2 regions of the Halobacillus amylolyticus genome follow, and region 1 is predicted to be linked to the other one. Evidence: a T-box and tRNA genes for the amino acid it is inferred to sense, from the RefSeq annotation. Region 1 holds a T-box; the other holds one or more tRNA genes.
The links. A T-box is a leader RNA that pairs with one kind of tRNA and senses whether it is charged. The one in region 1 lies ahead of pheS (phenylalanine--tRNA ligase subunit alpha), so its partner is inferred to be a tRNA-Phe.
Positions count from the first base shown of each region.

Region 2: it has a tRNA-Phe gene. The T-box ahead of pheS (phenylalanine--tRNA ligase subunit alpha) is inferred to sense a tRNA for this amino acid. The anticodon was not compared.

Region 1 covers NZ_CP095075.1:1,828-13,763, reverse strand. The annotation lists gene MUO15_RS00085 (CvpA family protein) at 1-115, opposite strand, end outside; gene zapA (cell division protein ZapA) at 120-404, opposite strand; gene rnhC (ribonuclease HIII) at 550-1,470, shown strand; gene pheT (phenylalanine--tRNA ligase subunit beta) at 1,542-3,968, opposite strand; gene pheS (phenylalanine--tRNA ligase subunit alpha) at 3,981-5,015, opposite strand; T-box leader at 5,066-5,294, opposite strand; gene MUO15_RS00060 (TrmH family RNA methyltransferase) at 5,344-6,081, opposite strand; gene sspI (small acid-soluble spore protein SspI) at 6,270-6,488, shown strand; gene MUO15_RS00050 (M42 family metallopeptidase) at 6,533-7,618, opposite strand; gene MUO15_RS00045 (dUTP diphosphatase) at 7,693-8,175, opposite strand; gene MUO15_RS00040 (sigma-w pathway protein ysdB) at 8,285-8,686, shown strand; gene MUO15_RS00035 (TVP38/TMEM64 family protein) at 8,753-9,322, opposite strand; gene MUO15_RS00030 (DUF1294 domain-containing protein) at 9,358-9,642, opposite strand; gene rplT (50S ribosomal protein L20) at 9,770-10,126, opposite strand; gene rpmI (50S ribosomal protein L35) at 10,161-10,358, opposite strand; gene infC (translation initiation factor IF-3) at 10,387-10,890, opposite strand; ribosomal protein L20 leader region at 10,971-11,097, opposite strand; gene thrS (threonine--tRNA ligase) at 11,265-11,936, opposite strand, start outside.
Region 2 covers NZ_CP095075.1:2,755,397-2,767,332, forward strand. The annotation lists gene MUO15_RS14285 (adenylosuccinate synthase) at 1-1,028, shown strand, start outside; gene MUO15_RS14290 (LOG family protein) at 1,105-1,656, shown strand; tRNA gene MUO15_RS14295 (tRNA-Asp) at 1,772-1,848, shown strand; tRNA gene MUO15_RS14300 (tRNA-Phe) at 1,959-2,031, shown strand; gene MUO15_RS14305 (SDR family oxidoreductase) at 2,110-3,015, opposite strand; gene MUO15_RS14310 (peptidoglycan DD-metalloendopeptidase family protein) at 3,439-4,836, shown strand; gene yycF (response regulator YycF) at 5,080-5,784, shown strand; gene walK (cell wall metabolism sensor histidine kinase WalK) at 5,791-7,629, shown strand; gene MUO15_RS14325 (YycH family regulatory protein) at 7,629-8,963, shown strand; gene MUO15_RS14330 (two-component system regulatory protein YycI) at 8,944-9,831, shown strand; gene MUO15_RS14335 (MBL fold metallo-hydrolase) at 9,853-10,647, shown strand; gene MUO15_RS14340 (S1C family serine protease) at 10,725-11,936, shown strand, end outside.

The DNA of each region.
Region 1 (11,936 bases):
CGACGATAAAAGCAGCTATAAATCCAATTAAATGAAACAACTGGAGAATAAAGCCCCTTCTAAATCCCACCATAACTCCGAGAAATAAAATAATGAGAAGTAGTAAATCAATAATCATGTTAGTTGTCGTCCTCTTTCTCTATCTTATCTATATAATTCATCAACTCTGTACATTCTTCTTTCAATTTAATATATTCATTCATTGTATTTACTGCTGTTAAAACAGCAAGTTTAGCTGTATCTAAACTGGGATTAGCTTCATGTATTTCACGCATTTTCTGATCAACAAGACTAGATACCATGCGGATATGGTGCGGCTCTTCTTGACCAATGATTGTATAGGATCGATTGTTAATCTCAACTGTGATTCTTCTTCTGTTTTTATCTGATTGGGACACATCCATACCCCCTTGATTCTCAAGTCCTAAGCATAATAGTAACATGAAGCGAAACATTTGGGAAACCAAAAAGCTATTTTTGATCCTTGTTCTGTTTATGCTCTTCATTTGCTATACTATTTCTATACTTTTCAATAGAGAGGACATGAATATGCCACAAGTTGTACTAACCATACCTAAAAATAAACTTCAGGAAATGAAGCAATTTTATCAAAAAGATCTAAAAGCAAATACACCTGTCAATGCTGCCTTTGCAGCAAAAACAACCAACTGTACAATTACAGCCTATCAGTCAGGCAAAGTACTTTTTCAAGGTAAAGCCCCTGAAGCGGAATCCAATAGGTGGGGTAAATCCACACCTTCCTCCCCCTCAAGCAGTACAAAAACACATCGTTTTCATCCATCTGATTCGCTATTTTCCGAGTCTCATATTGGCTCAGATGAGGCAGGTACGGGCGATTTCTTCGGGCCTATTACGGTGGCTGCCGCCTATGTAAAAGACCATCAAATTGGCCAGCTGAAAGCTATTGGAGTCAAAGACTCAAAGCATATATCCGACAAGCAAATTACTCATATAGCCAAACAAATTGTTGACATGAACATCCCATACAGTCTCCTGCGTTTAAATAACTCGAAATATAATAGTTGGCAAGAAAAGGGATGGACACAAGGTAAAATGAAAACAATGCTCCATCACAAAGCATTAGAGAGTTTACTTACAAAAATATTTCCAGAAAAACCAGCTATTTTAGTCGATCAGTTCTCTCAGCCAACCGTGTATCAAAAGCACCTGAAATCAGAAGGAAAAACACTTCAAAAAGACATTTATTTTATGACAAAAGCAGAAAGCTATTCCACTTCAGTTGCGGTTGCTTCTATTATAGCAAGATCTAGTTTCGTTAAAGCCATGGATCAAATAGAAATGGATACAGGACTCCCTATTCCTAAAGGTGCTTCCGGCACTGTTGATAAAGCTGCAGCAAAAATTATTAATGTATACGGTGAAGAGAAACTTCGTGAAATTGCAAAGGTACACTTTGCTACATTGGAAAAAGCTCGTAGATTAACCTAAAAACAAGAAGCGTGTCATGGCACGCTTCTTGTTTTTGATCTGTTTCATGTCCCTCCCCCAGCTCCTCCACTTTAACCACGGAGCTCGGCTTGGTGAGCTAGTTTTACTGCATCTAGAATATTGTTATGAGCCTCTTCTACTTCCTTATCCTTCAATGTTCGCTCAGGATTTAAATAAACAAGGTTATAGGCTAGTGATTTTTTACCAGACTCAAGGTGTTCGCCTTGGTACACATCAAAGACTTGAACTGCTTTAATCAATGGAGCACCAGCAGACTGAATCGTTTCTTCAATCTCACCTGCAGGTATCGTTTCATCTACAACTAATGCGATGTCTCGACTAACTGCAGGATATTTTGGAATCGCATGGAATGCTTCTTCTTTCGTGTACAACTTAAAAAGTTCATTCACATTTAGATCAAATACATAAGTATCCTTCAAGCCCATTTCCTTTTGCAGCTTCGGATGAATTTGACCTAAGAACCCTATGACCGTACCATTTGTTTTTATAAAAGCAGTCCGTCCTGGGTGCATGTGATCAAGCTTACCTTTTTCAAATGTAATAGGTACATCTAACTGGGTTGCTAGTCCCTCTACAATTCCTTTGACAACAAAGAAATCAACTGGCTTTTTCTCCTGTTGCCAAGGATGAGCAAGCCATTCCCCTGTTAAAGCACCAGAAGCACGTAATGGTTCATTCGGCTGTTTTGTGACTCGTTCTTCCTCGCTGACAAAAACAGTTCCAATCTCATAATAACCAAGATCGCTTTGTTTTCTTGCAACATTATAAGCGAGTGATTGCAACATTTCCGGCAGGATGCTTAACCTGAGATGACTGTGGTCTTCACTCATTGGCATAGAAAGCTTAACAGGTGTCTTCGCCTGTTCCGCAATTTCTTTACTCACAAGCATCGACGCCCTCTGTTCACTTGTCAGGGAGTACGTGATCGCTTCGTTTAAACCTGCTCCTTCGAAATACGTTTTCATCTTTCGTTTTAACTGCTGGGTCTGTGATAAACCGCCTACTTGTGAAGCACCAGACGGGAAGGTATATGGAAGATTATCGTAACCGTAAATTCGTGCGACCTCTTCAAGCATATCTTCAAAAAGCGTTACATCCCCTCTGCGCGTGGGAACAGATATGTGGAAATCGTCCCCTGACTCACTGAAGTTGAACTGCAGTCGTTTAAGGATACTAGCAATTTCGTCAGTTGTAATCTCTGTTCCTAAACGATCATTAATGTGCTCTGTATTAATTGTTACTTTCTTCTCGGAGCGGTCTAATTCATCAAAGCTGACCACACCAGAAAGTACACTTGCCCCAGTGTATTTTTCTAGTAGTTCGCATGCTTTTCTCCCTGCACGTTCAACACGATTTGGATCAACGCCTTTTTCAAACCGTGTGCTCGATTCACTCCGAAGTCCATGGTCCTTTGAGGATTGTCTGACTACAGCTGGGTCAAAATAAGCAGCCTCTAACAGAATGGTTGACGTCTCATTGTCCACTTCCGATTCTCCGCCGCCCATTACCCCGGCAATTGCATGCGGCTTCATACCATTCGTAATGACTAAGTGGTCGCTAGTCAATGTTCGTTCTTGTTCATCTAAGGTAACAATCGTTTCCCCATCTTTCGCTCTGCGTGTTATGACCTCTTTTGACCCAAAACGATCGTAGTCAAATGCGTGAAGTGGTTGTCCGTATTCAAGCAATACATAGTTCGTGATATCAACAACGTTATTGATCGGACGAATACCCGCAGCAGTTAGGCGATTTTGCATCCATAATGGTGCAGGACCTACTGTTACATCTTTGATAATAAAGGCACCGTAATAAGGATTGGCCTTGCCATCCTCTACATTAACCGTAATATAATCAGAGGCCTGCTCTGAAATCGGATGAACATCTTCTTCGGGCAGCTCATACTCCCTATCAAGTGCAGCAGCAATTTCATAAGCCACCCCTGCCATACTGAGACAGTCTGAACGGTTCGGTGTTAAGCCAAGTTCGATAATTACATCATCTAGGTTTAATAAAGAAACAGCATCGTCGCCAACTGTAACGGCCTCAGGGAAAACAAAAATGCCATCCTGATATTCTTTCGGAACATCTTTTTCATCCACGCCAAACTCCTGCATGGAACAGACCATTCCATTAGATTCTTCCCCACGTAGTTTTGTTTTCTTAATTTTAAAGTTGCCAGGCAGCACTGCCCCTGGAACAGCTACAGCTACATACTGCCCTTCCGCAATGTTCGGAGCCCCACAAACAATTTGCAACGTTTCTGTGCCGACATCGATTTGACATAAAGATAACTTATCTGCGTTAGGGTGCTGGTCACACGAAACCACGTGCCCGACGACAACACCTGTCACCTTTTCGGCAACAGCTTCTACACTTTCAACTTCTATGCCTGTTTTTGTGATGATTTCAGCAAGGTCCTCTGGCTTGTAATCACGAACATTAATGTATTGATTTAACCAATTTAAAGATACTAGCATGTATGATCCTCCTTACGCTTTATGATATTGTTTTAAGAATCGTTGATCGTTTGTATAGAAATTGCGAATGTCATCTACACCATACTTCAGCATAGCAATCCGTTCAGGCCCCATCCCGAAGGCAAAACCTGAATACTCGTTAGCATCATAACCAGCCATTTCAAGTACGTTTGGGTGAACCATTCCTGCTCCTAAAATTTCAATCCAGCCCGTGCCTTTACAAACGGAACAGCCTTCTCCTCCACACATTTTACAGGAAATATCCATCTCAACAGACGGTTCTGTGAACGGGAAGAAGCTTGGACGAAGTCTGATTTCACGCTCTGCTCCGAACATTTTTTTGGCAAAAGCATCAAGTACTCCTTTTAAATCACTCATACGGACATGTTTATCGACCAGCAATCCCTCAATCTGAGTAAATTGGTGAGAGTGTGTCGCATCATCGGTGTCACGACGATACACTTTGCCCGGACAAATCATTCTCACAGGCTCTGATCCATTTTTCAGCCCCATTGTTCTTGCTTGAACTGGAGAGGTATGTGTCCGCAAAAGAAGTTCTTCTGTAACGTAAAAAGAATCCTGCATATCACGGGCGGGATGACCCTTTGGTAAGTTTAACGCTTCAAAATTATAATAATCTGTTTCCACCTCAGGCCCTTCTTTTATTTCAAATCCCATACCAATAAACAAGTCTTCAATTTCCTCGACAATAGATGTTAACAAATGAGGTCCGCCGACTTGAACAGGACGTCCAGGTAAGGTGACATCAATACTTTCCGCCTCAAGCTGCTTCTCTAGTTCCTCCTCTTCAAAACGGGTTTGTTTAGAATCTATCGCCGCAGCGATTTCTTCCCTGACTTCATTCGCCAGTTGTCCGATAACGGGCCGTTCTTCCTTCGATAACTTCCCCATTCCGCGTAATACTTCAGTAATTGGACCTTTCTTCCCTAAGTACTCGACACGAATATCTTTTAGTGCCTGGACTCCTTTGGCTTGCTCTACTTTAGTTAATGCTTCTCGCTTTAACTCCTGCAAACGTTCCTTCATTAATGCTCCTCCTTCAAAGTCAAAAATAAAAAAAGCCCCGCCCCCTAAAAAAAAGGGACGAGACTTGTCTAATCGTTTCGCGATACCACCCTTGTTGACACACTGCCTGTGCCCACTCAAGATTTAGATAACGGATAAGAATCCGGAACACCCCCATAAAGGATGTCAGCTCAAGAGTGAAATTTCAACGGCTGCCACGATAGAAATACTTTCAGTCCAAGGCATTTCCTCCCTCAATCGATGGTGCAACCATTTACTTTGCTCTTTCCTCGCTATTCACTATATAACTGTTCATTAATTATAGAGAAAGTAATTCAGATATGCAAGCCTATTCTTTTAGATGATACATTAAAATAGCCGCAGCAATCGCCACGTTTAAAGATTCTGCCTGACCATAAATCGGTATATACACCCGTTGGTCAGCATAGGATAACAACTCTCCTCGAATTCCCTGGCCTTCATTACCGACGATTAAAGCCGTGCGATCATGCTTAGAAAGCTGCTTATAAGGTGTGGCATTTTTCTCAAGTGCAGATGCAAGCACTGTCACTCCTGTTGCTTTTAGCTTATCTACAAAGCTTTCAAGATTTCCCTGAAAAACAGGAATATGAAACAACGATCCTTGCGTTGAACGAACCGTCTTTTCATTAAAGGGATCCACAGAACCTTCTCCGATGACAACATGATCAAATCCAGCAGCGTCTGCCGTACGAATTAGTGTCCCTAAATTCCCAGGATCTTGGACAGAATCAACCAGCAAAGTAAGTGCTGCTGGTTGATACTGATTCGTTTTACGTTCAACGACTGCAGCAATACCTTGTGGTGTTTGCGTTTGTGAAACAGCATTAAACACTTGCTCATTAACAATTGTAACCTGTTCATTTAATTTCAAATCAAAGTTTTCTCCATCCCTAATCAAAATTTCAAGAACCTTCCATTCACTTTTTAAAACTTCTTCGACTAAATGGAGACCTTCGACCAAAAAGGTTCCACTTTTATCTCTATATTTCCGTTTATGTAGCTTTTTCCACTCTTTCACCTTTGGGTTATTGACTGACGTAAGCATAAAGCTCCCCTTTTTAGTACGTATTCAACGAGTTAACACATCGATAAAACAAGCCACGAAAGGATTCTTTACTTATCATTCGATAGCTTTTTGAATGATCCTTATCATATAGATTTCTTTATTATCATACATAGCTTATTCACATTTGGTCAAACTAAACATAATTCCAAAGTGGAGGTTATCAGAAAATGGATTTAAACTTAAGAAAAGCAATCCTTTCCAATGTTTCGGGTCACAACACTGAACAACTTGAAGCTACAATTGTTGATGCTGTTCAAAATGGAGAAGAAAAAATGCTCCCTGGACTTGGTGTTTTATTCGAGATGATTTGGAAAGAGGCCAATGAACAAGATAAACAAGAGATGCTTGAAACTCTTGAGCAAAGCTTACAAAATAAGCAAGCATAGGAAAAGCCACCCCTTGAGGGATGGCTTTTTTCTTTAGGCTTTACCTAGTCGAAAGTAATTTCTTTTACTTTTTTATCATCCAGATTCTTAATTACTTCTACGATTAAGTTTACGGCATTTTCAAAATCATTACGGTGAAGCATCGCTGCATGTGAATGAATGTAGCGTGTGGCAATCGTAATGGACAGGGCCGGTACACCATCATGGCTTAAATGAATGGCTCCGGAATCTGTTCCGCCGCCGGCTATGGAAGCAAACTGGTAAGGAATCGTGTTTTCATCCGCTGTTTCAACGACAAAGTCACGTAATCCTTTATGTGACACCATTGAAGCATCATATAGAATAATTTGCGGGCCTTCCCCCATTTTGCTTGAAGCATCACGGTCAGAAACACCAGGTGTATCACCAGCAATCCCAACATCTACCCCAAAAGCGATATCAGGATTGATTAAATGTGCGGAGGTACGTGCACCTCGAAGACCCACTTCTTCTTGAACTGTACCAACACCATAGACGATATTTGGATGCTTCTCAGATTTTAGACGCTTTAATACTTCAATTGCGATGGCACAGCCAATTCGGTTGTCCCATGCTTTAGCAAGTAACATTTTTTCGTTTTTCATTTGTGTAAACTCAAAGTAAGGGACGATGGAATCCCCAGGTACAACTCCAAATTCACTCGCTTCTTCTTTGCTGGATGCGCCAATGTCAATAAACATATCTTTAATGTCGATAGCCTTCTTACGCTGGTCTGCTGGTAAAATGTGTGGAGGCTTCGAACCGATAATTCCAGTCAAGTTGCCCTTTCGAGTCATGATGGTCACTCTTTGGGCTAGCATAACCTGACTCCACCAGCCACCAACAGGTTGGAAGTAAATATAGCCATTGTCATCGATACGTGTTACCATGAAGCCTACTTCATCAAGGTGACCGGCAACCATTACTTTCGGACCTTTTTTGTTGCCTGTCTTTTTAGCAACTAAGCTTCCGAGATTATCTGTGTACACCTCGTCAGCATAGGGAGTAATGTACCTTTTCATGACATCACGGGGTTCTCTTTCATTTCCTGGTATCCCATTTGCATCAGTTAAATCTTGAAGCATTACCAAAGTTTCATCTTTTTTAGCCATATGTAACATTTCCTCCTTTTTACTCACTATTCCCTATTATATAGGTTTTATTATGAATTAACAAAAAATTACGTCTAATATCCTTCATCTTGCCTCTTAAAGTTCACTTCATTCTTACGCTTATAAGCCTCTTGTAATTCCTCTTCCTGGAATCCAAGTATTTCTCCAAGGGATAAAAAGGCAGTAAACAACTCGGTATAGCTTGCTTGATCCTTTTTACGTTTAAAATTCTCGACAGTTGTGAAAATAGTAAGGAAAGCTTGTGTTTCGTTTGTGACATCATTAAGTGTTGATGTCTGATAGCGAATGCCAAGATCAAGACCGAGGGATAAGATAAAGTGCAAACCATCTACATATTCCTCAAGCACAATGTTTTTTGAACTCGCCGTTTTTTTGCTCCAAAATTTAAAACAGCGCGTTTCATTAGCTAATTCACCAATTTCCACCAAGAGCGCTAATATTTTATTATCAACGATATCTACAGCTTCGAGGTTGTGTGTCGATTCAATATGTTTGTCAAGTTGCTGCTGCATGTGATAAAAAGGTTCCCAATTCATGTTTGTCCTCCTAGTTAAAGTTCTTCTATATAAATGTATCATTTTTTGAAACGTTACGGCACTATAAAACGTAAATGAGCTAACAACCGATCACAGGGAGACGATAACCATGATTATTATACTATTTCGGTTACTCTTAATTATAGCTGTACTCTTCATTATTTACACAATCTACAAGTTTATTATCAATCCAAGGCGAAAACTTGACCATGCCCGGAATAAACAGGAATTTTATTTTCACGACGCAATGAAAAATACGAAACAGAATTTTTTAATTACTTACAGAGGACTGGTCTTCGAAGGTGAAAAGTATCTCGGTACAACAGAGGAGGCTTTTGAAGTCGTCAATATAAGCATCTCCGCTCATCACCCGGAAAAGTTAAAGGGACTTGAGAGAAATGACTTATACTTTCTTGAAGAGCAAGTATTAATGAGGTATCCTTATGCCAAGATTGAATGGAAATACCCGATTAACCGTTTGAATATCCAGCCAATTGATGACGATTTGTGAAAATCAGCTATTTGAGTCTATAAAAACAAGTTCAGGTCCCGGAATTCAAGGAACTGAACTTGTTTTTTAGCTTGGCTGGAAAAAATCCTGCCAAATCATAACTTCATATTTTTTTCTTACCATATAACAAGCCCATGCAAGAACCCCTGATAATACCAGTAACATCGGAATGGATAACAAGGTGATCCACTGTCCTACAGAAGTGTACACGACAGCCAAAGGAAAGTTTGCCAGCAATGATGATTTCGTATAATCTTTAAAATCTGTACTCATTTCAATCAGGCAATACGATAACAGGTGAAAATGGATAAAAGGAATTAACCTTAGAATGGCAACTTGCCTCACCGTTAGTTGCGATCTTCGCTTATTCCACTTTTGATAGATAGCCTGCATTTTTTTCAGCCCAAAGGGAACAAAACGAATCATACGGTAAAAAATTAAACTGGACAACAGGGTTCCAATTACTGAATAGGCAGTGCCAGCAACTGGCCCGAAAAGCAAACCACCCGTTATACAAACGAGCATCACCGGCAAAAATAACAAGGGTCGCAACAAATGAATACCAATAAATAAAAGCGGTGCCCATACTCCTTGATGTTCTACCCATGCCAGAACGGCAGTTGATGTCTCGGCCATCCACTTCGCCTCCCTGCCTACAGGATATGACAGGATTATCGGAAATAGAACCACACAAGTGTCAGTAGAGATGCAACCTGTAAGAAAGCTAGCACGGGCCAACCGAATCTGAAGCGGGCATGTTTTGTCTTGTGGCGGAAAGTTCGCATGCCCACTACCCCTCCTAAAGATCCTCCAAGTAAAGCAAATAACCACAAGTGTTTTTCTTTCACCCGCCACTGCCCTTTTCTCGCCTTACTTTTGTCATACCCCATTAAAAAGAAAAGTGCGATATTGCAAAAAAAGCTCCCACCTAAAACAACATATACGATTACTTCCATACTAGTACCTCCGAAATCAAAAAAACCATTTCCTACCGATCGGAAATGGTTTTTTAACTATATATAGAGTCAAGAGCAAGAAAGAGCAACTCAGTAACATCTCGTGTTTCCAGAGAACTTGATCTTTTTATTTAAGAGCTGATTTTGCTTGATCTGCTAGGCTTGAGAACCCTTTTTCATCGTTGACAGCAAGGTCTGCAAGCATTTTACGGTTTACTTCTACACCCGCAAGTTTAAGCCCATGCATAAGTCGGCTGTAAGAAATATCATTCATACGTGCTGCCGCATTAATACGCGCAATCCAAAGTTTGCGGAAGTCACGTTTTTTCTGACGACGGTCACGGTATGCATACTGACCTGATTTCATTACTTGTTGTTTTGCAGTTTTGAATAGAGCGTGCTTTGAACCATAATAACCTTTTGCTAGTTTAAGGACACGATTACGACGTTTACGTGTCACTGTTCCACCTTTAACTCGTGGCATTGGAATTCCCTCCTATATGAATCTTGATTCGTTATTATTTTTTCGGAAGCATGTGCTTGATACGACGGAAGTCTCCGGCAGATACCAATGTAGCCTTACGTAATTTACGTTTTTGCTTCGTAGATTTATTGGCAAATAAGTGGCTTGTGAACGCGTGGGAACGCTTCACCTTTCCACTACCTGTTTTCTTGAAACGTTTTTGAGAACCTTTGTGGGTTTTCATTTTAGGCATGACAATTTCCTCCTTTTACTGATTCTACTTACTTCTCCGCAAGAGGAGCAAGCATCATAAACATATTACGACCTTCCATTTTTGGTTTGGTCTCAATGGTAGCGACGTCCTGGCACTCTTCAGCGAGACGTTCAAGAACTTTTTGTCCAAGTTCTTTGTGAGTGATCGCACGACCGCGGAAACGGACAGATGCTTTCACTTTATCGCCTTTTGTTAAGAATTTACGAGCATTGCGTAACTTCGTGTTGAAGTCATGCTCTTCAATTCCCGGGCTTAAACGAACTTCTTTGAGCTTGATAATCGTTTGATTCTTACGAGCTTCTTTTTCTTTCTTCTGCTGCTCGTAACGGTACTTACCATAATCCATGATTCGGCAAACCGGAGGCTTCGCATTCGGAGCAACCATGACAAGGTCAAGATTGGCATTTGTCGCAATGTCAAGTGCTTCATTACGAGATTTAACTCCGAGCTGCTCACCGTTTACATCAATGAGTCTTACTTCACGTGCGCGAATTTTCTCATTAACATTCATGTTATCCTTGCTAATAGTCAGCCACCTCCAAGATATTTTAGAAACTTATATAAGATCCGTCATCGACAAGTGGTTTTGAATCCATAAAAAAAGTGTCGGTGCACATACTGCACCCACACGTTTCCCTTATAGAATACAAAGGATAAATAACCTGCCAACTGCTCATCGCGTCGATCAGGTGAGAAGCGGGTGCTTCTTCTTGTCTCAGATCCGTTCATTCAGTTACCTAAATAATAATAGCATGCCTGCATATCTTATGTCAATAACAAACTACATGTTCATCGTCTCTCAATATAGAGTATAAGAGTTTATCAAAATAATCAAGAGAAAAATGGAAAAAGGGTGACCAAAAGGGAGGTCATCCTTTTTCTCTTTTATTTATTCAATAGTTTTAAGTCAATTTCATTTCTGATTTCTTCTTTAAATGTTTCAACAGTTTTCGTTTCCGAATTTTGTTCTCCATAACGACGGACATTAACAGCGTGATCCTCAATTTCTCGATCACCAACTACAAGCTGAAATGGGATCTTTTGTGTCTGAGCTTCACGGATCTTATAGCCTATTTTCTCGTTACGTTCATCGACTTCTACTCGAATCCCCGCTTCTCTCAACTCATCTTCAAGCTTTTTCGCATAGTCAAGATGGACTTCTGCAGAAACTGGGATAATCTTCGCCTGGACAGGGGCAAGCCATGTTGGGAAGGCTCCCTTATATTCTTCGATCAAGAAAGCAACGAAACGTTCCATTGTTGAAACAACACCGCGGTGAATGACAACAGGACGATGGTCTTTTCCATCTTCACCCACATAGGTTAAGTCAAAGCGTTCTGGAAGGTGGAAGTCGAGCTGAACAGTAGAAAGTGTCTCTTCTTTACCAAGCGCTGTTTTCACTTGAACATCAAGCTTCGGCCCGTAAAACGCAGCTTCTCCTTCTGCTTCAACATAATCAAGCTCCATATCTTCCATCGTTTCTTTAAGCATTGCTTGTGCTTTTTCCCACATTTCGTCATTATCAACATATTTTTCTTTATCCTCTGGATCCCGATA
Region 2 (11,936 bases), 1.4 Mb from region 1:
ATAGAGGAATCTCGACGGATAACTTGCGAATCAGCAACCGTGCACATATTATTCTTCCATATCACCTGAAGCTTGACGCATTGCAGGAAGAGGAAAAAGGTGCGAATAAAATTGGAACAACGAAAAAAGGAATCGGTCCAGCTTACATGGATAAGGCAGCAAGAATGGGAATCCGGGTAGCAGATCTTTTGGACAAAGAAAGTTTCCGTGAAAAGCTTGAACAGAATCTAGCAGAAAAGAACCGCTTTTTTGAAAAAGTATATGAAACGGCACCCTATACTGTAGATGAAATCCTAGACGAATATTATGAGTATGGGCAGCAATTTAAGAAATATGTATGTGATACATCTGTTGTATTAAATGATAGTTTAGACGAAGGGCGTCGAGTACTTTTTGAAGGTGCGCAAGGGGTTATGCTGGATATTGATCAAGGTACCTATCCGTTTGTAACGTCCTCTAATCCGATTGCAGGCGGGGTGACGATTGGCTCAGGTGTTGGCCCCTCTAAAATCAAGCACGTTGTGGGAGTGTCAAAAGCATACACCACTCGCGTGGGAGACGGACCGTTCCCAACAGAGCTTGATAATGAAGTAGGAGATCAAATCCGAGAAGTCGGCCGTGAATATGGAACGACAACAGGACGTCCCCGTCGAGTCGGCTGGTTCGACAGTGTCGTTGTCCGCCACGCCCGAAGAGTTAGCGGGATCACCGACCTTTCACTTAACTCGATTGATGTTTTAACAGGGATTGAGAACTTAAAAATTTGTACAGCTTACAAATACAAGGGTGAAATCATTAAGGAGTTTCCGGCCAGTTTGAAAGAGCTAGCTGAATGTGAACCTGTTTACGAGGAAATGCCAGGTTGGACGGAGGATATAACTGGTGCGAAATCACTCACAGATCTTCCCGTTAATGCGCGCCATTACTTGGAACGCGTATCACAACTTACAGGTATTCCGCTATCGATCTTTTCAGTTGGACCTGATCGCTCACAAACAAATGTTGTACGGAGCGTATATAGCGAATAGTATAATAGAAAGAATAAGACACGTCTTACTTGTAAAATAGGTAGGCGTGTTTTGTTAAGAGAAAGGAGCTATTCATTTGAGAAGAATATGTGTATTCGCTGGATCAAAAAGCGGTAATAATCAGGAATTTATCGAAAAGTCCAAAATCTTAGGCCAAGTTTTTGCGAACGAACAAATTGAGCTTGTTTATGGTGGGGCAAAGAGCGGATTAATGGGCGTGCTTGCTGATTCCATTTTAGAAGCAGGAGGGCATGTTACAGGCATTATGCCCACCCCACTTTTTGAAAAAGAAATCGTGCACCAAAAGCTGACATCGTTCATTGAGGTGGAAACCATGCATGAAAGAAAAGCAAAGATGAGTGAATTGGCTGATGGGTTCATCGCACTCCCTGGAGGCTTTGGAACGTTTGAGGAACTATTTGAAACCGTAACCTGGGCACAAATTGGGCTGCACACAAAACCCATTGCTCTATTAAATATTGAAAACTACTATACACCGATGATTAACCTGATCGACCATGCTATCGAAGCCGGTTTTGTCGCTGAATCGAATCGGAGCTTATTATTACAATCCGACAAACCAAAGGAATTAATAGAAAAAATGACATACTTGTTAGGGGAGAAATAGGAGGATCTCCTTCCTGATTTCTCTTTTTCACCAAAGATAATGGCAAAATCTATTGCTGTTCATCTTTCTCTATGGTATGATATTCTTCGTTGCCGTAATATAAGAGTATTTGCTTGGTCCGGTAGTTCAGTTGGTTAGAATGCCTGCCTGTCACGCAGGAGGTCGCGGGTTCGAGTCCCGTCCGGACCGCCATTATATATATCGGTTAAAAACTTGCAACAAGATGAGCGTAGGACCTCCTCGAATTCACTACAAAACCAGACGAAGAGCGAGGATTCAATACAGTATAACACTTAAAATATGGCTCGGTAGCTCAGTCGGTAGAGCAACGGACTGAAAATCCGTGTGTCGGCGGTTCGATTCCGTCCCGAGCCACTGGGAAAATGTCTGCGATTTGATTCGCAGGCATTTTTTGTTTTTAAACAAAAAGTTGAACGAAACTAATGATTCCAGTTATGAACTCACCATTTTTCCTCCATTAACATGTAAAACTTGACCACTAACATATCGGGAGTCATTACCAGCTAAGTACACATATGTTGGTGCAAGCTCAAATGGTTGTGCCGCGCGCTTCATTGGTACATTTAAGCCAAATGTCTTAACTTGCTCTTCAGAAAAGCTTGACGGTATGAGTGGTGTCCAAATCGGTCCAGGAGCAACTGCGTTGACTCGGATATTCTTTTCAGCAAGGTTTTGTGATAGGGAACGAGTGAATCCTACAATAGCACCTTTTGTAGCAGCATAGTCTATCAATAACTTGTGTCCTTCATAAGCCACAATAGAAGTTGTATTAATGATTGCATCGCCTTTTGTTAAGTGGGGGAGCGCTGCCTTTGATAAGTAAAAGTAAGAGTAAATGTTCGTTTTGAACGTGTCATCAAATTGTTCAATCGTTATATCAGATAGTTCCTGTTGAGGGAATTGTACACCATGGTTATTAACGAGAGTATTTAACTTGCCAAAAGTTTCAATTGTTTGATTGATGACATTTTCGCAGTGCTCATGATCTCGGAGATCACCAGGAAGGAGGAGGCATTGCTGCCCGAGCTCTTCAACACGTTTCTTGGTTCGGTGGGCATCTTCGTTTTCGTATTCGTAAAAATACGGGATGACAATGTCGGCTCCTTCTTTTGCGTACGCAATCGCTGCAGCTGCACCAATTCCGCTGTCTCCACCAGTAATAATAGCTACTTTGTTTTTGAGTTTCCCACTGCCTTCGTAGCTTAGGTTTTCAATAATTGGTTTAGGATTCATTAAGGATTCGATACCTGGTTGTTTAGGCTGGTGTTGAGGGGGAAAAGTCAACGTTTGATTTGTAGTCTCGGTTGTCACAGCATAATAAGGGTATTTCGGATACATGAAGTTCCCTCCCGTAAAAAATCTTTATTCCCCTTTAGGCTATTCATTTGTTAATATTTGGTTCATTGTTTTCTCATGATAGTTGGGATTTCTTAACTATTAGGGAAGAGGGAACTAATAACCCAATTTTTTACTAAATGGTTTTAATAAAGGTTCATATATAAATCGATAAAATAATGGTACCTATTTGTCGGTTTTTTGTAATATATTTGTAATAATCCATGCGAAAACATCCTTTAAGCTGTGGAATTTCACACATTAAAGGATGTTTAACTACATTTAAAAAGATAAAATTGGAATTAATATTATAAATTGATTACATCGTTGGTAATTCCTATCGCAAAATGCTTACCTATGATAAGTTAAAAAAGGTGAAATTAAACATAAGAAATAGAGAGAGAGATTTGATTTGGGGGAAAGATCGTGGATAAGACGACTGGTTTATGGAAAAAAGTCGCCATAATGACTTTACTTGGTATTGGTTTGAGTCTTGGAACAACGTATGCTGAAAGTAACCTAGAAACTATTTACCACGTTTATGTAGGAGATAAACACATAGGTGCTGTGAATGATAAAGAGATCGTTCAATCTTATGTTGACCAACGTTTGAACCAAGCCCAGGAAGAAAACGAGAACCTTCGATTGACAACAAAAGAAGAGATTGCCTATGTTCCTGAAAAAAAGTTCACGCCTACTCATAATAACGAAAAAGTGATTAAAGGACTTAAAGAAAACATATCAGTAGCTGCTAATGCTGTAGGTTTAAACATAGACGATCAAACCATTGCTTACCTTCCGAGTGGGGAAAAAGCTCAAAAAGCTGTTCAAAAGTTTAAAGAGCAGTATGTTGATAAAGAAGCACTTCGCAAAGTAAAAGAGAGAAAAGAGAATGGTAAACAACCAACCATAGACGACTCTACTATAATAGACGTGTCACTAACGAATAAGGTTTCAAAAATAGAAAAAGAAGTGGAACCTAGTAAAGTTGTAACTGTAGATGAAGCTGTTGACATAATACAAAGAGGAAAACCAGAGGATAAGGTTCATACCGTGGCCGAAGGAGAGGTACTTGGCGAACTTTCTTCCATGTACGGTCTCACTCAGGATGAATTAATTGAGATGAATTCTGAACTTGAGAAAGATGAACCTCTACAAATTGGGCAAGAGATCAATGTAACAGTGTTTGAGCGTCTGACTGAAGTGGTAGTAGAACTAGAAGGAATAAAGGAAGAAAGTATCTCGTATGATACAGAGACTGTCGAAACTGACGAGCTCCAGAAAGGTGAAAAAGCAGTGAAGCAAGAAGGTCGGGAGGGTGAGAAAGAAGTCCATTACTTCATTAAGAAGGAGAGCGGAGAGATTGTCGAAGAAAAAATCCTTAATGAAGAGACGATTTCCAAACCTGTGAAAGAAATTATCCTTAAAGGAACAAAAGTGACACCATCACGTGGGTCCGGTGAATTTACTTGGCCGGCAGTTGGAGGTACAATTACAAGTAAGCAAGGTTCTAGATGGGGAGATTTTCACAAAGGCATCGACATTTCTGGTGTAAGTGATCGTACGATTAAGGCAGCAGATAATGGGGTTGTTATTTCTGCTGGGTATGATGGCTCGTACGGAAATAAAATCGTGATCAACCATAACAATGGATATAAAACGATTTATGCTCACCTTTCATCCATAAGTGTAAGTGCAGGGGAAACGGTTGAACGAGGAAGCGCGATCGGTAACATGGGAACGACTGGACGTTCAACAGGTGTTCATTTACATTTTGAAATCTATAAAAATGGATCATTACAAAATCCAATGTCTTATTATTAATAAGTAAGCTGCTATGGCGTTTTCATAGCGGCTTTTTTAATATCTTTAAACTAGTTATAGCCTTCCGTAGTGGGTCTAGGATATTGAGGCATTCAGCTTTGGGCCCTCCATCTTACCCGAGCCTTCACTGCATGAAAAGGATGCCCACGCTTTCTTATTTTTAGGATGAGATAAGACATTTGAGGATAAATAAGTTAAAATGAGGGGAAGCATTGAAGTAGATGAAAAGGAAGTGAATTAGATATGGCTCCAAAAATTTTAGTCGTTGATGATGAGAAACCAATTGCGGATATATTGAAATTTAATTTAGAAAAAGAAGGCTATGATGTGGTTTGTGCTTATGATGGTGATGAAGCCATCCAAAAGGCCGATCAAGAAGATCCAGATTTAATATTGCTTGATATTATGCTGCCCAATAAAGATGGAAATGAAGTATGTCGAGAAGTTCGTAAAACCCACACGATGCCAATCATTATGCTGACAGCGAAGGATGCTGAGATTGATAAGGTGCTAGGTTTAGAAATGGGTGCGGATGACTATGTAACTAAGCCATTCAGCAACCGTGAATTGATTGCCAGAGTAAAGGCGAATTTACGAAGACACCAGCAGGAGCCGGAAGATCAATCCCATCAGTCAAAAGACATCACCATTGGGCGTTTGGCTATTCATCCGGATGCATACACTGTAACTCGGGATGGATCCTACATTGAGCTTACGCACCGAGAGTTCGAATTGTTACATTACCTTGCCCGTCATATTGGACAGGTTATGACGCGTGAGCATTTGCTTGAAACGGTGTGGGGCTACGATTATTATGGTGATGTGCGTACGGTCGACGTAACCGTTCGCCGCCTTCGTGAAAAAATTGAGGAGAACCCGAGTAATCCAGTATGGATTGTGACCCGTCGAGGTGTTGGTTACTATTTAAGAAACCCAGAGCAGGAGTAAGGTTTTATGAAGAAAGTGAGCTTTTTTCAGTCGGTTCGGCTGAAGCTTATTGTTGTTTATATTTTACTGCTTTTGCTCGGAATTCAAGTAATAGGTGCTTATTTTGTTGATAGGCTCGAGGAGCAGCTTAGGGATAATTTTGAGAGTTCGATCGAGGGGACCATTCGATCTTTAACATATAGCTTGCAGAATTCCTTTGAACTTGAGCGTGGGGAGTCAGACCCCAGTCTTAAATCAGATGTACAGAATCTGATTCAGGAGTTTGATGAAACAGAAATTCAAAAGTTGCAGGTCGTGGATAGTGACGGTCGGGTGATTGCAGAGCATGGGGGAGAATTAAGGAGCTCAAATATAGGTAAGAAAGCGACGCGTCCTTCAATTATTTCTGCACTAAAATTACCGTCTAGCACACCAACCCCAGAGATTGCGCTAGATGAAACTACAGGGGAGCGATTATTGTTCGGGGCAACCTCTATAGTCAGCAGTAGCAATGAAGACCAGGCATTAGGAGCAGTCTATTATGAAGCGAACATGAGTGGAGTATATGGTCAACTCCAGAATATCAACAATATCTTTGCCACAGGCGCTGCGCTGGCTATTACAATAACCGCTTTACTTGGGATTCTGGTAGCTAGAACGATAACGAAGCCATTGTCTGAAATGCGGAGACAGGCACGAATCATGTCAACTGGTGACTTCTCTCAGAAGGTGACTGTCCATGGGAATGATGAGATTGGCCAGTTAGGGATTGCTTTTAATGATTTAAATGACAAATTAAAGCTGTCTCAGGCCACAACAGAAGGTGAGCGGAGAAAGCTTAGTTCGGTCCTCTCAAACATGTCAGATGGAGTCATCGCTACAGATCGGTTAGGTGCTGTAACGTTAATGAATGCTCCTGCGTCTAATTTAATTGAACAAAGCTTTGAGGAAGTCCAAGGGCAGTCATTAATTGACATCCTGGGGATGACTGATCAGATTAGTGAGGTATCAGACATTGATTCGATAGGCTCGGTAATTATTGATTTAAGTGAAGAAGATCAACACCTGCTTTTGAAGGCTAATTTCTCTGTTGTTCAGGACGAAAATAACGAGATGAACGGTTTTATAACAGTACTTAGTGATGTAACAGAACAAGAGAGAATAGAACAGGAACGGCGAGAATTTGTTTCTAATGTGTCACATGAGCTTCGTACCCCGTTAACAACGATGCGGAGTTATATTGAAGCACTTACGGATGGGGCTTGGAAGGACGAAGAGATTGCGCCTCGTTTCCTAGACGTGACTCAGAACGAAACAGACCGAATGATTCGACTCGTAAACGATTTGCTTCAGTTGTCAAAAATGGATCGAAAGGACACTGGTCTTTTTAAGGAAAAAGTCGATTTCGTCCCTTTTTTCGGACATATTATTGATCGTTTCGAGATGAATCGAAGGGAGAATATGGCGTTTATTCGCGAATTATCTAAACAAGATCTCTATGTATGGATTGACAAAGATAAGATTACACAAGTCCTGGATAACGTTATTTCCAATGCGATTAAATATTCTCCTAAAGGTGGTACGATTACATTTAAAGCACTGCCGGGAAGTAAATATCTTCAAGTAAGCATTTCTGACCAAGGATTAGGGATGCCTTTAGATACGGTAGACAAAATATTTGATCGCTTTTATCGTGTCGACAAGGCTAGATCCCGGGAAATGGGCGGTACAGGACTTGGACTTGCTATTGCCCGGGAAATAATTGAGGCTCATCATGGTCAAATTTGGGCGAAAAGTCAAGAAGGTAAAGGGACCACTGTCTTCTTTACACTTCCGCTAATTAGTCAGAAGCGGAGGCGAAGATAATGAACTTTGAAACACTTAAATCGATTATGTTGTTAATTCTTATTTGTTTTAGTTTGCTGCTTACTGTCGGCTTATGGAACTATCAGCCTAGTAATGATTTTATCGAGGACGAAAACTTATTAGAGGAAACGACAATCGGGGGAAAGGAAGCTAAAATGTCATCCCTGATTGCCCCTTCTCAGTTCGTTTTCCATAAGAATGGGGAGCATTATTCCTTTAAAAATGGTAAAGATCGTGAGAATACCTATAAGGTTATGAAGGAATGGACATTGTTTAATGTCCACCCTAAAGATAATCAAGTTGTTCCAGAAGAAAGCCGAATGATGGAGGTTATTTTCCCTACTAATATTCCTGCTCAAGCGATTAAAAACTTATTTAATTTTGGAGATCAGGATTTCACCCCTCCAGTTGGAGAATTTAAGCGTATCTTTTTCACCTTTAATGATAATGGAGGGGTTGATGTTTTCTTTAAACCAGAATCAGAGGACGCTACAGCATTTGGAGCATCCCTTCGAAGTGAGAACATTTACAGATTGGAAGAGTTATTAGCTGTCGATGAAGGGCTGAGGGAGCAGGTTATGTTCATAGGCGATGGGGAGAAACGAATCTTCCTACCTGAAACTGAGGTAACAGTCCATTCGCTTATCATGGATACAACGCCTCTCCCTATCACCCCATTGAAAAACACCCTTTTTGAAGATCCTTCTATCGTTAGAAATTTCCCTGCGCCAAGAGCGGAGCAACGCCTTACCGATGGGTTAGGTAACCTTGAGGTGACGGAAGGTTGGAAACGGATGATTTTTACTGAGTTATTACTTGGTGAGTCAAGTCCGCAAATAGCTATGAGTTCTTTTGAAGTGCTGGAGAGGAGCATTAGTTTCATTAATGCACATCAAGGCTGGACGGATACATTCCGTGTTGGCAATCTATCGGCATCAAATACATCAGTGACCTACCTGATGTACCAAAAAGACTTACCCGTTTTGGCGAGTGACGATCAGATTCATACTATAGAAATAAACTACCAAAATGGTGAGGAAGAACGATATGCAAGACCTTTAGTAAGCTTAGAACCATCCATCAATGAATCTGAGGGAACTCACCCGCTTCCATCAGGAAAAAGTATTATTGCATTTATACAAGAATCCCGTTTGTATAACATCAAGCTGATCGAAGATATCAAAATTGGTTATAAACTGGTAGGGCAAAGCGGTGGTTATGGAGGGTATTCACTGATTCCTGCTTGGTTTGTTTTAGAAAATGGCAGTTGGAAGGAAATAACCGGGTCAACAGAAGGTAAAGGAGGTTTATCCAGTGCAGTGGGGTCAAATTAAAACCTTATTCATTTTTAGCTTCCTTGTGCTCGACTTATTCCTGCTGCAACAATTTCTAGATAAACAGGATCAAGCAAATGTAGGGACAATGGAGGAATCACAATTTGAAAAGAGTCTAAGTAATGCGGATATTACCATTTCAAATGATATACCTGAAGAAGCACCTCCCGTTAGTTTAATCACGGCTTCGCCTGGAGATTTTACCGAAGACCAGCTGAATCAAATCAAAAATCTCGAAGGTCAATCTGCTAAAGTTTATGATGACAGCCTTTTACATTCCATATTAGATGAACCTATCGAAGTAACGGAAGAGTCCATTGTCAGCGCTGTTAGTGAACACGTACCTTTTAGCAGTCAATATTCTTTTTGGGACTGGAATGAAGATCTAGGCAAGGCGGTATTTTTCCAAAAGGCGAATTCACGAACCGTTTATTATAATTCGGAAGGGGTGCTGATGGTAAATATTGAAAATGGAGCAATGACAGGATATACGCTCGCCCATTTAAAAGTACCCAACCAGTCAGGTGAAGATAAACAAGAGTTAATAAGCCCTTTGGAAGTGGTAGAAAAACTTTATACGGACGGAATTATAAATGGGGGGGATACGATCACTGACATGTCGATTGGCTACTATTCTGCTTATAAAAATCCAGGCGGAGAGGCGAGTGGACAATTGTTTGCACCGACATGGAAAGTGACAATCAATGGGAGTGAGGATGCCTTTTTTTATGCACTTGCCGCTAAACCCCAATATTTAAACCTAAGCGAAAGTAATTTTATCCAAACTACATTAGAGGAATTTGAAAAAACAATGGATTCCAATGAACAAAATATATTTACAAATAATGAGGAGAACTCTGATGAATAGAGATAGATGGAGTGTCTAAATATGACGTTACGATTTAGTGTACTAGCATCAGGCAGTACGGGGAATGCTTTTTATATAGAGTCCGGGGATGAGAAAATCTTAGTGGATGCAGGTTTAAGCGGGAAAAAGATTGAAGGGCTGCTTGAACAGGTGGATGTGAATCCAGCTAACCTTTCAAGAATTCTAGTTACGCATGAACATAGTGATCACATTAAAGGTCTTGGAATTATGGCCCGTCGTTATAATTTACCTATTTTTGCAAATGAAAAAACATGGCGAGCAATGGATGGACAACTTGGGAAGCTGTCTATCGATCAGAAATTCCATTTTAATATGGAGGAAACTAAAACATTCGGTGGAATCGATATTGAGTCTTTCGCTGTGTCACATGATGCAGCTGACCCAATGTTCTATACATTCCATAGAAATGGGAAGAAGGTAGCCCTTGTCACGGATTTAGGTTACGTATCTGAACGGATCAAGAAAACAGTCGAGGGCGCTGATGCTTATATTTTTGAGTCCAATCATGATGTAGGAATGCTGCGTATGGGACGTTATCCCTGGAGTGTAAAACGGAGGATTTTAGGAGACTCAGGTCACGTTTCTAATGAAGATAGTGCCCTTGCTTTAACTGATATTATGACAGATCAAACGAGGCGAGTGTATCTGGCTCATTTGAGTCTTGATAATAATATGAAAGATTTAGCTCGTATGTCGGTGAAAAATGTTCTGGAGGAGCGTGGATTTGAAATCGGTCCCCGTATTGAACTGTATGATACGGATCCTGCTCAAGCAACGCCAATTTATGAAGTATAACTAGTTTTAGAAGTTTTCAGAAAAGGTAACAGTTAGGTAGTAAAAAAAGCTCTGGATAGAAAGGAAAGGTGAAAAGCGTGGGTTATTACGACGATCATTCCCCAGCCGATCAACAGCAAAAAAATCGACGCCGTTTCGTCATGCCAACGATTGTTGGGGTCATTCTTGGCGCTGTTCTTGTATTACTTGCTTTGCCGGCGCTGGTACAAACAAATATACTGCCGTATGATATCGCACCAAGTGAAGAACAAACGGCTGAGGATGGGAGCGGTACACCTGGAGCGACTAAACAGCCTGTCCAGTTAGATGTATCGAGCCAAATCACGAAGGTAGTAGAAAAAGTTTCTCCATCGATCGTAGGTGTTGTTAACCTTCAATCCCAAGCGAACTTTTGGGAACAGGAAGGCACCCCAGAGCAGGCGGGGATAGGCTCTGGAGTTATTTATAAAAAAGAAGATGGAACGGCCTATGTTGTGACGAATTATCACGTCATCGAGGGGGCTAGTGAAATTGAAGTTGTGCTTTCAGATGGAGCAAGAGAGAAAGCACAACTTGTCGGCGGAGATGTATTTACTGATTTAGCCGTACTTAAGATGTCTGGGGAAAATGTAGAGAGGGTCGCTGAATTAGGTTCATCTGAGAACCTACAAGTAGGGGAACCAGCTATAACAATTGGTAACCCATTAGGTTTAAAATTTGCAGGCTCTGTCACGAAAGGGATTATTAGTGGGAAACAGAGAGCAATACCTCAAGACTTTAATGGTGATGGGCAACAAGACTGGCAAGCAGAGGTAATTCAAACGGATGCAGCCATTAACCCTGGAAACAGTGGTGGGGCGCTTATTAATATTAAGGGTCAAGTCATTGGTATTAACTCAATGAAAATCGCTCAATCTGCAGTTGAAGGTATTGGTTTCGCGATTCCAATCGATACGGTTAAGCCAATTATTGCAGAACTTGAACAGTATGGACAAGTGAATCGCCCATTCATTGGAATCGAAGCATATGGTTTAAATCGCGTTCCGACTTCGGAATGGAGAACTACCCTGAATCTTCCAGAGGATGTTGAGGGCGGATTATATATTCGAAGCATTACAAGAATGTCACCAGCGGATAAGGCAGGATTACAACCACTGGATGTCATTACAGCCATTGATGGAGAACCGGTACAAAACATTATAGACCTTCGCAAATATCTCTATGAAGAAAAAGATCCTGGAGATAATCTTGAAATCACCTATTACCGTGATGGAGAACAAAATACGGTAACGATTACATTAGGATCTCAA